Regions from separate parts of the Desemzia sp. FAM 23988 genome, predicted to be linked through region 2. Evidence: riboswitches for the same ligand, from Rfam matches in the RefSeq annotation. Region 2 holds a riboswitch; each other region holds the start of a gene.
What was found. A riboswitch is a leader RNA that binds a small molecule or an ion and turns the genes downstream of it on or off. The one in region 2 is predicted to bind thiamine pyrophosphate.
Positions count from the first base shown of each region.

Region 1 (5,744 bases), on a different contig from region 2:
CTGCATCCTTCTTCATGATATCTTCCCCATCAATCAGAATTTGGCCTTTACTAGGTTCGATCATACGATTGATCATCCGCATAGAAGTTGTTTTCCCACTCCCACTCGTTCCAATAAAAACAATAAACTCCCCATCATTAAAGGTTAAATTTATATTTTCTACTGCTTTTGTGCCGTCTTTATATATTTTAGATACATTCTTAAATTCGATCAATTTAGTCCACCTCTTTAGGTTTTATTTTTAATTGTACTTTATACAAGTGTTGCATAAATGGAAAGAAATTACAAATAATCTGCTCAAACACAAGTTTTCATAACATTTTCAAAATAAACTGCTTCATTTACAAGGATGCAAAAAAAGGAAGTAGTTGATTAACCTGCTTCCTTTTGATAGCCTTTACTTATTATAAAATCGGTGACAATAAACGTGAGAAACTTTGTTTGAATTTGACCCATGAAGATTGTTTTTCGATTAATTCCCTCGTAAATAAATAACTTTTTTCCATATCTTTAAAGAAATAAGCTTCTTGTTGCTTGGCTATTGCCGGGTCATACATGAAAGCATTTACTTCAAAATTCAGTTTAAAACTTCGGATATCAAAGTTGGCTGTACCCACTGAGCAGATTTCTCCGTCGATGACGATCGTTTTACTGTGCAGGAATCCATTATCATAGATGTACACTTCTGCTCCCGCATCTACCATTTGCGCTGCATACGATAACGTAGCTTGGTAAATAAAAGGATGGTCCGGCTTATTGGGAATCATAATTTTAACATCTATTCCCGACATAATAGCTATTTGCAACGTTTCAATCAGTGCATCATCTGGCACAAAATAAGGGGTTTGGATATAAACAGTTTTATCTGCCATACTGATCATTTTGATGTACCCTTTTTTTATTTGTTGGATCTCTGTATCTGGACCACTGGATACGATCTGCAGGTTGGTTTTCCCTTTTCGTTGGATATAAGGAAAATACCTCTCTTCATATTCTATTTTATTGGTAGGTACAGCTGCATTCCAGTCCATGATAAACCGACTTTGCAAGGCCAGCACTCCATTTCCGATTATTTTTAAATGAGTATCTCGCCAATAGCCGAATTTCTTGTCTTTGCCCAAGTATTCGTCTCCTACATTAAAGCCGCCGATATACCCGATTTTTCCATCGATAACGACAATTTTGCGATGATTTCGGAAGTTAATTCGAAAATTGATCAAGCCCAATTTTGATCCAAAAAAGGTCTCGACTTGTCCGCCTAATTCTTTTAATTTTTTAAATGAAGCCAGTTTCAAAGCGCGAGAGCCTAATGCATCGTAAATGACCAAGACTTCTACGCCTGCTGCTGCTCTATCTTCTAAAGCTTTCAATACCATATTTCCTATCTGATCATTATGAAATATGTAATAAATCATATGAATATGATTTTCTGCTTTGTAAATATCGCGAATCAGCGATTTAAATTTTTCTTTGCCGTCTGTAAACATTTCTACGACATTTCCTTTTGTTAACATGGATTCGCTGCTTTCCAAAAACAAACTGGTAATTTCTTTCGAATCCTCAGTGGACTGTTGGCTAGACAACAATTTTTCTTCTTCGATCAGCATTTGTTTCTGAGCTTCCACCAACTCTGGCATACCGATACTTTCTTGAGCTTGTATATCAAAAATCTTTTCTCTGGAGATCTTTTTGCCAATAAAAAAATAAATGATAAATCCTATACCCGGCAAAAAGTTTAATACCAGCAACCACGCCCAAGTAGCTGCAATATCTCTCTTTTCTCGAAACACTGTAACAGCTGCAAATACAGTATTAACCGTTAATAATAATGAAATAAAATAAAAAACGTAATTCATTAAAACTCACATCTCTTTCCAACATTCTTTTTCTTCAAATAAAAGCACTCCTCATTGAACAAATAGATATCGACTTGTCGTGTCATCACCTTAGCTATCATACTCTTTTTTCTCATCAGCCATAGTAAGAAAGGACATTTTTTCTTTTATCCACTCTCCCAATATCCGTTCCATAGCTGATTCGCCTTTTACAGGGTATATAGTCGCGGTTTTCTGCAATTCATTATAATATTCCATAGCTTTGGGGTAATTCCGTTGATGGAAAGCTTCATAAGCCATCATTAACCGTTTCTTATTCGGCAAATAAGTCGTCATTTTAATGTATTTCTGTAATTCTTTGGTATAAAATTTCTTCACTACGAATGGGTCTGCATCTTGAATCAACTCTAAAAACAAGCGTTCACAAGTTAATTCATTCTTATATAACACTGACATTTCTTCTATATACGGATCAAAAGCTGTTAAGCATAGTCTCGCTTCTTCAAATTTCAACTGATCTATATACCAGTTATATTCCAATAAATACATGGCGACTTTTAAAGGATTGGAATAGTCTTTTTCTCCTTCTAATTGAAGAGTTGTTAGCGGAATATCTTTCACTCGTTTTCCTTGTGTCATCAAAGCATTTATTTTGAGTTGGGTGTAAAAAGCGTATTTATTTTCTTGGTTTTTTAACAACAAATACAAATTGTAGCCATCATTTGGTATGCCTCCCATTTTCATCGGAATTCCATTGGTTGCTGCTGTAAACAAACCTGCTAATGCAAAAGCACTCAAAATTGTCATCAAGATAGGGGGGGAAAATACACCGTTAAAGATTAGCCCAAATAGTGCGATAGAAAGCACTGCATTCATTAAAACTCCGCCTAAATTATATAACACAAATGGAAAATCACCCTCGTTGTATGCAGGAGGGGACATCAAACATTGTCCTCCTGTACCAGGTAAGTTCATTCGTTTTTGTTGGATACTTCCTTCTTCTTTGACTAACGTCAAGGAACCTATTCGGAAAGAAACATAAGCATAGCCGGTCATCAATCCAAATACCAAATGACCCATTTCATGAAGTAAAATATGTATCAAATAACTGATAAAAAAAGCTATGAACCCAATAAACAACAGACTTAAATTTAATTCAATTGCATCAGTTTCCAAAAATACTCCTGCAACAAAACCAATCGTTAAACCAATAATTGCTGAACCTCCCATTACAAGAATCACGGTACTCCATTGGGATTTCTTTTTTTCACTTTTATTTTTTGTCATATGTGCTTCACTTCCTTATGGGTTGCTTAATGCATTCTCCTAAAAAGGATAACATTACTTATTTAGTATGTACTAGTCGAAAAAAAAGTCAATCATAATTTTGACCGACAACTCTTTTTAGCTTTAAAAAAAAAGACGAGATAGTAATATCCCGTCCTTTGATCTTGTATTAACGTGTTGTTGATGAAAATAATTGTGGTGCTGTTTTTTTGATCGCTATCAGTAAGATGCTGACTACGACCGCTGTGATTACTCCACTCAAAATCTGTGTCACGAAAGAATACAGCAAAGCACTCATTCCTTCTGGTGCGTAGCTGCCCCAGAAATAATAACCTGCTACAAAATGCCAGAAGAATCGTGCCATCGTACCGGAAAATGTTCCCAGAACAATGTACAGATTCAATTTAACCGTCTGATCGGTTTGACTGAGCGAATGGATTTTAGCAGCAAATAATCCTCCGAAACCTGCAAAGGCAAAGGCAATAAAATATTCAATAAATCCTTGTAAAGGACTTAGAATATAGGCATTACCAATTACAAAATGCAAGATCCCCCATAAAAAACCAGCATAAACTGCTGGAACAAAACCTCTCCTAAACGCATAAAGCGTGAGAGGCACCATCCCTAATGAAACTGTAAAAGACGGACCGATATTTGTTGGGATAAGCGATAATACAATGGCTAAAGCAGCTATAATCGTCCCTTCTATCCACACACCAAACTTTTTGTTGCGCATAAAAAAACCTCCTTTATAATTTGAACAATGCCAAACAACAAAGGAGGAGATCACTTGAGTAATTAGACTACATACTTTTGTGCTCTGTCACAATTCCTACGCTCGTGCTAACGAACAGGTTCGAAGGGTCAGAATCATCGATTCAATCTCAGCTTAAAAAAGCACCCCTTTGTGATGGACGTTCATTCAGTTTTTACCTATTCACTATACCGAATATTTCAACCCTTGTCAATACTGCTCTCCGGGTTGAAACGATTTGATTAGTCTAACTTTTTAGCTAATACAAATTCTATACTGTCCCCTATGTTGATCCGTTGTTGAGTATTTGAAAAACCTGATTGAATATACAGCATTTGACTGCTGATATTGTCTATAGAGACAGACAACACAATTTCGTTGATCATGGGATAATGATAGCGCACATAGTCGGGCAGCAGTTCTAAAGACTTTTTAGCATATCCTTCTCCTTGATAATTCAAATCAATCGAATGTGCTCTAAATAGAATTGCTTTTGGATTGTCTGTAAAAGTGGACACCCCTACTCCAAGTTGAAGGATAAAAAAACCAATCAATTCCTGCCCCTTTAAAATCAAAATCGGGTGTTTTTCAGTTTCATGCATACTCTCGGTTAAAGCATCCATTGGCTTAACAATATAAGAATTTGAATCAATGGCATAATTTTCTAATTTTGGAGCATCTTCTATAACCGCTTCTCTTAGAATTATCTTTTCCATAGCCCTTCACCTTGCCTTTTTCATTATTCTTTTTCAGTATAAGAATAACAGACAGGACTAATAAATGTCTCTTGAAACGTTCTTAATTTCTCTGATTTGCAATACTCTGATTACTTCAACCCATCCCACTCCAAATAAAATTCTTGCAAAAACTGTTCCATAAACTGGTGTCTGTTTTCAGCAAAAGATCTTCCTGTTTGAGTATTCATCGTGTCTTTCAACTTTAATAATTTTTCATAAAAATGCATGATCGCTGTATCTTCTCCAGATCGATACTCTTCGTAAGATACCCCTTCTCTCGGCATTTTAGAAGGATCATGAATCAACCGACCACGGGAACCCGAATAAGCCATTGTTCTGGCAATACCGATTGCTCCAATGGCATCTAACCGATCTGCATCTTGCACGAGTTTTCCCTCTATAGAAGTCATCTCTATTTTATTGGTTCCACCTTTATAGGACAAGTTCAGCACAATAAATAAAAGAGACTCTTTTTCGGCGTGGGTTAAAGATAGCTGATTCAACCAATCGGTTAATTTTTTTTCTCCTGCTTCAGGTGTCTCATTTAATTTTTCATCTGGGACATCATGCAGCAATGCAGCCATCTCACAAATAAAAGCATCTACTTCCCCGGGTTCTTCAGCTGCCATTTGCAAGGCTAGATTACGTACACGATGAATATGCCACCAATCATGTCCGGAAGCGTCTTTCTTCAATAACTGAAAGACAAACTGTTCTGTCTGCTTTAAAATCTCTTTTTGAAGGTCTGTTTTCATATTTTGTCCTCTCTAAACTTTTTGGGTTCTTCATCTTCTAGCGTTGGTAGAGAAATTTCCTCCAGCCTATGGGGTTGCTTATGGACCGCCATGGGACCGCCTTGAGCTGAAAACCACATCTCAAGACTTGCAAGCTTCAAACTTAGCGTAACGGCTAAAGCCTAACGCTAAGTAATTCCCATTGCTTCCTTTTCCATGGCTACAAGCAACCCCATAGTCCTCCATAAATTTCTAGGAATGAGCTTCTAAAAAGTTTAGAATTAATTTTTTTACTTACCAACGTCAAATATTGTAGAACCACTTTTTGAACGACCCATTAAGGGTTTTAAATAAGGCTAGGACAAATGTCCTAGCCTATGCCTTAATTTATCTTCTG
Region 1 is NZ_JBGQQS010000001.1:109,165-114,908, forward strand. Features, by position in the region: gene ACEN4L_RS00630 (betaine/proline/choline family ABC transporter ATP-binding protein) at 1-214, opposite strand, end outside; gene cls (cardiolipin synthase) at 405-1,856, opposite strand; gene ACEN4L_RS00640 (hypothetical protein) at 1,947-3,122, opposite strand; gene thiT (energy-coupled thiamine transporter ThiT) at 3,292-3,858, opposite strand; TPP riboswitch at 3,935-4,037, opposite strand; gene ACEN4L_RS00650 (GNAT family N-acetyltransferase) at 4,119-4,592, opposite strand; gene ACEN4L_RS00655 (HD domain-containing protein) at 4,703-5,368, opposite strand; gene ACEN4L_RS00660 (ribonuclease J) at 5,735-5,744, opposite strand, start outside.
Region 1: another riboswitch for thiamine pyrophosphate. It lies ahead of thiT (energy-coupled thiamine transporter ThiT); the one in region 2 lies ahead of ACEN4L_RS03400 (YkoF family thiamine/hydroxymethylpyrimidine-binding protein).

Region 2 (5,744 bases):
TGTAGAGCACACTACCCTTTCATTTGGGGCTTCCTTGACGATTGGGGAATACATGATGCCTGGACTAATTGAGTCGTATTTGAACCAATATCCAGCGCACGATATCTCGATGGTAACGGACAATACCCAACATTTGATCGAATTGATGGAACATGGGAAAATTGATTTTGCGGTCGTAGAAGGAGAATTCAATCAGTCTGTATTTGAATTCCAGAAAATCGCTGAAGAACCGTTTATCGCTGTCTGTTCAGAAAAAAGTTCTTTATGGAAACAAGAACAGAGCATTAACGACTTATTTACTACACCTCTTCTAGTCCGTGAAGAAGGATCGGGATCACGCCTGATTTTCGAAACAGCTATAAAAAGCAAAGGGATCCACTTAGACAGCTTTTCGAAAGTTATGATGATTGGGAGCATTGGTGCAACTAAAAAATTAGTCGAAAAAAATTTAGGGATCAGTTTTATTTATCAGATGGCTGTTGAAGAGGAACTCAATAAAGGAATATTGAAAAAGATACCTTTAAGCGATTTTAATGTAATTCATTCATTTCATTTCATTTATCTAAAAAGAATTCAAGTGAGAGGGATGGAGACGATGAAGAACTTTTTAAAAGTCGCGGAATCAAACTAGACAGGCCTAATGTACAAGGCATGTTAAGTTTAACCGCTTTTTTGATTCTAAGCAGCAGAGTTGAAAAAATTCAGGTCTCAACAACTCTATGATCAAAGAGCATGAAATTAATCCAATAGGAATTGGGAGTGATGTAGATGTCAAAGGCTATATACATTATTCCTTTAATTCTGATTTAGGAAGCAAACACTTGTGAAAGAACTAGATTTGTATAAAAATGGCTTTCCAGAATCGCGGTAATTAAATTAATTGCTATAATTAAGCTTAGATATCTAAAGAATCCACCGTTTTTCTTCATTTCTTTGGTATAATGATTAAGATGATTTTTTATGAGAAGAGTAAGGTAAATAGAGTCAACTCGTAAAAGAAAAAGTATGCCGAAAAGAATACATAGGCTTACAGCAGAAAAGCCTGTGTATTTCTTTTTGTGTATTGCAGTAAATAGTTACACGGGGTGGTTTGTTGTAAGAGAGTAAGGAAAAGTATTTGTTATTAAGAAAATTATTTAGTTAAAAAAAGAAAAGAGGACATAGAATTGAACGAAAAAATATACGATAAGAACAGCATCAAAAAAATCAAAGGGTTAATGATTGGTCTTTTAGTCATTATCTTATTGGTAGGTGGATTTTTAGTGTTTTTTGAAAAAATCGAAAATGGTTATGTAGGGGTTCGTTATTCAATGAACGGCGGAGTGAGAGATCAAACGCTAAGCCAAGGGGTTAAATTTGTCGGATTGGATAAAGTAACTCAGTATCCTATTCGCTTACAGACGGTTAAAGCAGAGAAGTTGAATTTGGCTACGGAAGATGGAAAAGCTACCCATGTATCGATTACATATGCTTACAAAGTCGATTCGAAAAAAGTTTCCGATGTGTTTAAAGAATTTGGGAGCATCAGCGTAGAAGATATTGAAGCTAACTGGTTGAAGGCACAATTGCTGAAATCATCGCGTAGTGTCGTTGCTAGATATAGCTTGTTGGATGTAACGGGATCAAAATCAACAGAAGTTCAGCAATCGATTTTAGAAGATTTCACTAAAGCAGTTGAACCTAAAGGATTCTTGGTAGAAGACGTTGCTTTTGGAGTTCCAGATGTTGATGCGGAAACGCAAAAATCCATTGATGAGATCATCAAAGCGGGTCAAGAAAAAGAAAAAGCTCTCTTGGAAGCCGATACAGCCAAAACAAAAGCAGACAGTTTAGCTTACCAAAAAGTAAAAGCAGCAGAAGCAGAGGCGGAAGCCAATAAAAAATTATCTGAATCCATTTCTGAAGAATTGATCAAGTTAAAAGAAGTAGAAGCACGTTTAGAACATGGTTGGGTTGAAGTACAAACGGGTCAGGCAATTGTTGATACTAACGAGTAGGTGATAAAAATGATTTTCTTCTTAGGTAAACTTATTTTTGCAGCGATAGTGGTCATTTTAATAGGAAACTTATTGTCTTTGCTGTTTAAAAAAGATCCTAAACAGGAAGATGATGATTTGAATTTTTAAGGACTTGTTGCAAAAAGGGAAAAGGGATTCTTGTTTCACAACACAAGCTCTCTTTTTTTCCTTTCTTTTTTCTGCCACAGCTTTTATTACTTTATATTTCTTATCTTCATTCATCGTTAGTATTATCCTTTTCATGATTTTATTTTATCATTTTGGGACATTTTATGCTTCGACCTACTTAGGACATTATCACGTTCGAACGATAAATTCTAAAATAATAAAAATGTTTAGCTTGCCATCGATTTTCTTTTCAAGTATACTGAATTAACAAAATTAAATAGTTATTTAATCCGGAGAGCCTTTTAAAGGAGGCTGAGAGTGCTAGAAGCAGATTCGTGAACCTGATCAACTTTATTGTTGCGTAGGAAGATTATAATTTTTACTATACTCTTTTTCTGGATTATTAACTGGAAAAGGAGTTTTTATTTTGTCAAAAAAAGAATATGTCTCATACGGCAGTTGCGCAGTAGGTGTTCCTGGTTCAAAAGAAGGAATTGCGGGAATTAGATTCAACTTAGCCCCGATGTCTGATAACTTTGTCGACATTATCCTCTCTTCACTTGAAAATGTAGACACTTCTATGGTGTGGAGTGAAACTGATCCCACTTCAACGGTTTACCGTGGTAGAGAATCGGCTGTATTTGACGGCGTTCGAGCGGTATTTTCTCAAGCATATCATGATGATGTACATATGAGTCTTCATATGACTATCTCGAAAGGTTGCCCGGGAGATCACGATGCAGACTACACACTTGATTATGATGATAGACGTATCAATGACCGCAACAGCCGCAAAAGATCCTTCCCAGTTGTTGGTAAATTTTCGCTGTATCCAATGGGCACTGATAACTATATGTCACTTATTGAAGAAGTGGTTAACAATGGGATTGACCGAGGTGTTTATGCTGGAAGTGGCCATTACACGACTTACTTAAAAGGTGAAGTACATGATGTCTTTGATTATTTAGAATATGTCGCAGAAAGAACAGGCAAAGATGTTAGCCATTATATTATAGAAGCCTCTTTACTCTGTAACTTACCTGAGGGGGAATCATTATGAATAAAGAGCCATTGAAATTAAGAGACTTTATTTTTATGGGATTAATCTCTGTCGCATTTGGAATTGTTTATTTAATTGCATTGTATTTAGGAGCTGCTCTAACAACTGCTCTCACTCCAGCAGGTATTGGTATTTTAGGATATGAACCTTTTTACGGGATATGGTTTATGGCACCTGTTGTTGCTCTTTACGTTCTTAGACGGCCAAGCGTGGGTATTATTACTGAAATATTTGCTGCTGTTATAGAAGTTGTTTTGGGAAATGTTTTTGGTCCCATTGTTATAGTCAGTGCCTTTATTCAAGGTTTAGGTGTTGAATTGCCTTATATGTTTACGAAATACCGTCGCTATAATATGAGAAATTCAATGGTAGGTGCCGTTTTGGCTACCATTTTCAGTTTTATCTGGACTGCATTCAGAAACGATTATGCTTCACTTGAAATTTCTATCGTTATCGCTATCTTTGTTATTCGTTTAGTAAGTTCACTTATTTTTACTGGGTTTATTGCGCATAAAATTTGTATTGCTTTGGACAATACGGGGCTATTGAAATCTTATGGTGTCAGTCATGAAAAAGGGAAATAATCATGGACTTGTTGTTGAGCAATTAGAATTCAATCTAGAAGATAGCGTACACTTTTTGGATATAAGTTTTTCAATCAATCCTGGAGAAATTGTGCTTCTAGCGGGTGCAAGCGGATCAGGAAAAAGTACACTAGCAGGTGTTCTAACAGGATATTATCCTGAAAGTGGCGGCACATTAAAATCCGGCACAATTTCTGTTTCTGGACAAGACCTATTATCTATGGACAATCAGGAATCTATGAGGTATATATCTGCATCATTTCAGAATGCCCGACTAGCATTTGCTATGGAAAATCTCTATCAAGAATTAATTTTTTGCTTAGAGAACAAAGGTTTTGATCCTTCATTAATGGATGAAATGGTTAAAGAACACGCAAAGAAAACAGGTGTTACCGAATTGCTTGAACGTTCTTTTGATGCCATGTCTGGTGGAGAATTACAGCGATCAAACTTTTCATGTTTGGAAATCATTGATCCACTCGTCTATATATTAGATGAACCATTTTCTAACTTGGATGATCAAAAAGCAAACGAACTTCAAGAAACAATTTTAGAACTAAAAAAACAAAATAAAATCATTCTAGTCATCGATCACCGTCTTGATAGGTGGCAATTCGTTGACCGAATGATGGTATTAAGTCGAGTGGGGCAACTTCTAGAGACAAATATCTCACTTAATCCACTTTCTACTAACGATCAACTCCTACTTGAACAAGAAGGGTTATTATCAGAACTAGAAAAACCTCTGCAACGAGCAGAAGTATCAAATAACTTGGAGCCTATTTTTCAAATCGAAAATATAACGATTAAACTAGGAGAATATAAAACAAAGTGGCTGAAAAAAATGTGGCATCCTTACCGCATTTTAGTAAAAAACTGCAACATGAAGATTTATCCAGGAGAATTAATTGCATTACAAGGAAAAAGTGGATCCGGTAAATCAACTATTTTTCAGACGATTCTGGGGGAATATCCTTTTGACGGGACTATGCATATGAAAGATTTAAAGTTTGATTCTAAGAATAGGAAAGATTGGCTTTCTCAAATTGGAGTTGTTTTTCAAGATCCTTCTCTTCAATTTTTAACAACTTCATGTTTTGACGAATTGAATATTGGAGTGCAAGCTGTTTATCCTGAAAAGACTGAAGAAGAAACTACAAAATTAATCACTAATCTCTTGAAGCGACATAACTTAGAAGATCAAGCTTCTACTTCACCATGGCTTTTAAGTCAGGGTCAACAACGCCGATTAGCAGTACTTTGTATGTTAATTAAAGGACAGAGACTGCTACTAGTTGATGAACCAACCTACGGTCAAGATAAACAAAATGCACTCGAAATTATGAATAATTTAAATGAACTCAGGCAAAATGGAACGTCCATCATCTTCACCAGTCACGATCATGACTTAGTAAAGCACTATGCTGACCGTGGTTATTTACTAGAAAACCAAGAGTTAATTGAGGTGTCCTATGATTGATTGCATTAACCCATTTATAAAACTAATCACTGTTTTAGTCACCAGTTTACTCTTAATGTTCTCACCAGACTGGCGCCTCAATACTTTTATAATTGTGATTGTTCTCTTACTTCTATTTACTAGTAAAAGAGTTCAATTAAGGCAAGCATTAAAAATCATTCTTCCAGCTCTTTTCTTATCATTTGCTTTCTTCATTACAGGATGGCAGTTTAGTCATACTGGCGGTACTGACATTAGTCTATCCGCGCAGTCAACACGTTTTGTTGTGGAAGATGCTACATTTTTAAATGGGCTACGATTAGGGACACGTATCTTTTCTTTCGCAGTACTTGGTTTATTAACAGCATTGACTATCTATCCAAATGAGTTAATTGCTAGTATGGTTCAGCAAGGAAAGTTATCGAACAGTCTATCTTATGGTGTTTTGGCATCTGTTTATCTAATCCCTTCAATGAGGGAAAATTATTCACAAGCAAAACTAGCTTATCAAGTTA
Region 2 is NZ_JBGQQS010000004.1:9,944-15,687, reverse strand. Features, by position in the region: gene ACEN4L_RS03415 (LysR substrate-binding domain-containing protein) at 1-631, shown strand, start outside; gene ACEN4L_RS03410 (SPFH domain-containing protein) at 1,218-1,997, shown strand; gene ACEN4L_RS03405 (hypothetical protein) at 2,067-2,240, opposite strand; TPP riboswitch at 2,408-2,511, shown strand; gene ACEN4L_RS03400 (YkoF family thiamine/hydroxymethylpyrimidine-binding protein) at 2,554-3,186, shown strand; gene ACEN4L_RS03395 (ECF transporter S component) at 3,183-3,770, shown strand; gene ACEN4L_RS03390 (ABC transporter ATP-binding protein) at 3,754-5,250, shown strand; gene ACEN4L_RS03385 (energy-coupling factor transporter transmembrane component T family protein) at 5,243-5,744, shown strand, end outside.

Region 3 (5,214 bases), on a different contig from region 2:
ACTATTACTAAAAAGATCGATTTTAGAGCCTAGCTCATCTTTATTTCGCTATAATATCTTGATATTTATCAGATTTCCGTTCAAATAAACTTACTACATACGGACACACAGCAACCATTTTTTTACCTTCTGTTTCCATTTCTTGGACTGTACGATCTACTAATTGTTCAGCAACGCCTTGCCCTCTTAAACTTGGGTCAACAAATGTATGATCAACCAGTACTTTATCTTCACCGGAAGGTATATAGGTAATTTCTGCAATCATTTTTCCACTTTCGTCATTTTTATAAAAGCGATTATCCCCTTTTTCAAACTCCATTGTTCTTCCCCCTTTCTTCAATCAATGTCATTTTAGCATTTCTTATTTACTGCTTCCAGTTTGTTCATCCTTTTAATCCTACTGCACAAGAAAAATATTTTTGCATCAGCTGCTTTTTTGCAACTTTTCTACTGTCTGTTTTAGGTCTTCACTGCCACAGATAGCAGATATGACGGACACCCCATCTGCTCCCGAAGCACGAATTCCAGCTGCATTTTCTTCCGTGATACCACCAATACCTACTATTGGAAAAGTACCAAACTGTTTTCGTATCGTACGTATGCAGTTCAATCCTACTGGGGAGGCAGCATCTTTTTTAGACTGTGTTGGATAGATTGGGCCAATTCCAACGTAATCTGCTCCATTAACTATAGCCTGTTCCATTTCTTCAACATTATGGACTGAAACACCTACAAGGTTTCCTTTTACTCTCTTCCGAAAGGCTGTCAAGGCTAAATCATCTTGTCCCACGTGTATACCATCAGCATTTAATTGTATAGCAAGCTCAACATCGTCATTGACAATAAAAGGTACTTGGTACATTGCACACAATCTTTGACATGCTTTGGCAAAATCTACATAGGCTGAACCAGTCAACGCTCCTTTTCCTTTCTCGCGTAACTGAAAACAGGTTATCCCTGCCTGCAAAGCTTCTTCGAGTGTTTTCAATGGGTCTTTTTTGCAATTCACTGTACCCATGACAAAATAAATAGTTAAAATACTTCTATCCATTTACTTCTACCTCACATATTCCTTGGTTGCATTTGTAAGCAAAGTGGTTCGTCGGCCCATGACCGTGACCAATATAAAGCGGTGTAGAAACAGCTAGTTGAATAAATTTTTTCGCTTCAACGATCGCTTCTTGCATGGATAGTCCTTTCGCTATATTGGCTGTTAAAGCAGCAGAAAATGTACAGCCTGTCCCATGTGTATCTTTTGTTTTCACACGATTGGTGGTCAATTGAAAAGACTGCTCGCAAGTGTATACTCTATCAATTGCCTGTTCTTCTTCTAAATGTCCACCTTTGATGACAACACATTGAATGCCCATTCGCAACAGTTGTTGTGCTGCTTTTTCTATATCTTTCGTATTTTTAATACGAATACCTGTCAGCACTTCTGCTTCTGGGATGTTTGGGGTGCAAATGGTGGTATAGGGAAACAGCTTTTCTATTAAAGTTTTTGCTGCTGATTCTTGCAATAGCTTTGCTCCGCCTTTTGCAATCATCACCGGATCAACGATAAGCGGTATATTTTGTTTTTTTAGGATTTCAGCTACCCCATCAATTATTTCAACTGAAAACAACATCCCCGTTTTGATAGCTTTTACTGAAAAATCATCTAGTACAGTTTGGATCTGTTGTTGCACAAAATATGGCGGTACTTCATAAATATCATGTACACCCAGTGTATTTTGATCTGTTAATGCTGTAATGGCTGTGGTCCCAAATACCCCTAACTCTTGAAATGTTTTGAGATCTGCTTGAATCCCAGCTCCCCCGCCTGAATCTGATCCTGCAATCGTTAATGCAATCATTGTCCTGCCTCCGCTATCTTTTGCAGAGCATTCATAAATTGTACAGCGAATGTCCCCACTTCATTTCCACTCTGTTCAGCAGCTTGTTTATACGCTTGTAGAGTGGTGGCTAATTGATTGAATGAGGCTTCTTTTCCACTCGCAAGCGAAGCTGTACAAACAGCGCTTAATAAACACCCCATACCTGTAATACGTGTAGCAATTTCGTTGCCTCCAGACACGTATCGCTCTTCTTGACCATCCGTTAAATAATCGGTTTCTCCTGTGACGATGACTTGACAGCGATACTTCAAGGCAATTTCTCGCGCTACTTTGGAAACAGGCATCGCCCCTATGCCGCTGTCCACTCCTTTTTGATGCCATTCTTTACCTGCAATTGCGGCTAGTTCTCCTGCATTGCAGCGGATCAAATCAACCTGCATTCTTTTTAAAAGTTGTTGCACCACTTGTTTTCGATAGCTTGAAATACCGATTCCTACAGGATCCAGTACAACAGGAACTCCTAACTCATTTGCTTTTTTTCCAGCTACCAACATCGTTTGGATAGTGCGGTCATTTACGGTACCGATATTGATCAATACTCCTTGAGCAGCTGTCACGACATCAGCAACCTCATTCACTTCATCCGCCATAATAGGAGAAGCTCCGATAGCAAGTAATCCATTAGCCGTAAAATTTGCCACCACATAATTAGTGATACAATGGACTAAAGGAGCTGTTTGTTTGACTCTTGATAACATTTATTACACCCTTTCCTTGGTTTCTCTAGCTTATTCAAATAGGCTGATCTCAATCCTCCTTTATAGAACGTGAGCACAAAAAAAGGCTCTACAAATATGCAGAAGCCAAAAAAGTGTATAAGAAACTCACTATTTGCTCCCTACGTCAGTATGAACTAACAGGTTCAAAGGGTCAGGTTTTACCTTCTCAACACGACTGTGTCCCCCCGCAATTAAGCGTTTTACAAAAGAAAAAGCTCCCCAAATAAAATTGGAGAGCTCAGTACGAATATAGTCGTTAGAATACATATGTACGATTGTGCTCCCTACGTTAGTGTTAACTAACAGGTTCAAAGGGTCAGGTTTTAACCTTCTCAACACGATTATGTCCCCCTGCAAAACATTTAATTACTTATAAGTTTACTATAGATAATAAATTTAATCAATCACTTTACTGTCTTTAATACACCGCTCCTCGTTCTCTTTTAAAGTATAAAAGCCTCATTATTTGTGGTCTTAAGATAGCAGTGTTAAAGTAATCATAACTAGAGAACCAATCAGAGAGAGGAGTACCTTTTTATGAAAACTATCGCGATTAAAGAATTTGGGTCAGCTGATCAATTAAGAGAGATGGAAATGGAGAAGCCTTCTATCAAAGATGATCAGGTATTAATTGAAGTTCATGCTTTCTCCATTAACCCCGTTGATTGCAAAAGACGTTCCGGTAAAATGGGCGGCAAACTTCCTATGGTGCTTGGTGGTGATGTCGCTGGTATCGTAAGTGAAATTGGTACAAATGTCACGAATGTAAAGCCAGGTGATCGTGTATTTGCTAATGCATCCAAAACTTACGCTGAATATGCCCGATCTCGCGCCGAAGTAACGATTAAAATCCCTGATAAACTCTCTTTTGTGGAAGCAGCTGCAATTCCATTAGCTGGACAAACCGCTTGGGAAGCTTTAATAGATAAAGGACAATTAAGGGATAATGAAAAAGTCTTGATTCACGCAGGGGCTGGCGGAGTAGGCTCATTGGCTATACAAATTGCTAAACATTACAAAGCTTACGTTATTTCGACAGCCAGTGAGAAAAACAAAGCATTCCTTACTTCTCTAGGCGTGGACTATTTCATTGATTACAACAAAGAGGATTTTGAAAAAGCAGTCAGTGATGTCGATCTCGTACTAGACCCTTTAGGAGGCAAAACTCAAGAAAAAAGTTTCACTGTTCTAAAAAAAGGCGGGCGCTTAGTTTCCTTAGTACAAGAACCGGATGAAACTACATTAAAAAAATTAGGGATGATAGGAATTATTTTCAGTATGACCCCCACAAGCGAACGCCTGCAAACCTTAGCTGATTTACTTACCAGTGGAAAAATCAAAGCCATAGTCAGTCAAACTTACCCTTTTACAGAAGAAGGGGTACGTAAAGCACATGAACAAAGTGAAACAGGTCATACAAGAGGAAAAATCGTGATTAAAGTAAAATAAACAAAAAGATGGAGTCAAGAATTTTTCTTGACTCCATCTTTTTGTTTATTTTTATTGGTTCTCATCTAATAGATCTTTTTCAGAATCATAATCTAAATCGTTGAGAGTTTCATCCAACTTATCTGCAGGAATCGTTTGATCTTCATTAGGTTCTGCTGATGTCCCATGAACGTTTCCATGCGGAGCTTCCATTTCGTCAGAATATTTTTCTTTTAAGTCCTGAGCTTTCTCTTCGCCGACCTCTTTCCATTCCTGTGCTTTTTCTACTCCTACTTCTTTCCATTCTTGCCCTTTTTCCATTCCAGTATCTTTAACGTCGGTAAATTTATCCTTAATATCCGAACGTAATTCTTTCCCAGACTTAGGCGCAAATAACAAGGCAACTAGTGCACCTGCTAAAGGCAGAGCAATCATTTTAGCCACTTCCATATGTTTTACCTTGGCAGGCATCGCCTTAGTAACCCCTTTAGCAAGTTTGGCTTTGGTCTTCATACTTGGTTTAGCCATATGGTGCATATGGTGTGTGGAAGGTAAATAGTCTTTCGCTGTATCGTATGCATCTTGAGCATAATCGGTTCCCATGTCCATCAATTTTGTTAATTTCATACTATTCGTGCTCCTCTCACTTCTTGTTTTTCCTGTATTCCTATAAGTGTTTACATGATTATCATATAACAAATATAGAATTCTCTAAAGTAAAACGCACTCAAAATATACGAGATCACTTTCTAGACAGTTTTAAAAAGTATATTTCTAAAACTAAATGCAGACCAATCATCTCCTAAAACACCTTAATAAAGTCGTAACACTTTCCCATTTAAAGTAAGCGCTTTCATAAATGCTCAATGTGGTAATCATCATGAATTCTACCGTCTTCAGTAACTTCATCTTTCACATCAAGGTCATTATCACATCAAATAACTATTTATGAACCTAAAAAAGCTGCAGTTTGATTAGTAATTAGAAAATGAATTCCAACTACATCAAACTGCAGCTTCAGCTGTTATATATAAGCCACTTGCCGGATTCGAACCGGCGACCTCTTCCTTACCATGGAAGCGCTCTACCGACTGAGCTAAAGCGGCATTTAGATTAATGCGCTTTAATTTTGGATAAAAAAAAAGAACTCCGCAAGTAGGACTCGAACC
Region 3 is NZ_JBGQQS010000026.1:31,272-36,485, forward strand. Features, by position in the region: gene ACEN4L_RS11765 (GNAT family N-acetyltransferase) at 41-319, opposite strand; gene thiE (thiamine phosphate synthase) at 425-1,051, opposite strand; gene thiD (bifunctional hydroxymethylpyrimidine kinase/phosphomethylpyrimidine kinase) at 1,044-1,856, opposite strand; gene thiM (hydroxyethylthiazole kinase) at 1,853-2,596, opposite strand; TPP riboswitch at 2,717-2,814, opposite strand; TPP riboswitch at 2,882-2,980, opposite strand; gene ACEN4L_RS11785 (NADP-dependent oxidoreductase) at 3,155-4,066, shown strand; gene ACEN4L_RS11790 (YtxH domain-containing protein) at 4,118-4,672, opposite strand; tRNA gene ACEN4L_RS11795 (tRNA-Thr) at 5,079-5,151, opposite strand; tRNA gene ACEN4L_RS11800 (tRNA-Asn) at 5,193-5,214, opposite strand, start outside.
Region 3: another riboswitch for thiamine pyrophosphate. It lies ahead of thiM (hydroxyethylthiazole kinase); the one in region 2 lies ahead of ACEN4L_RS03400 (YkoF family thiamine/hydroxymethylpyrimidine-binding protein).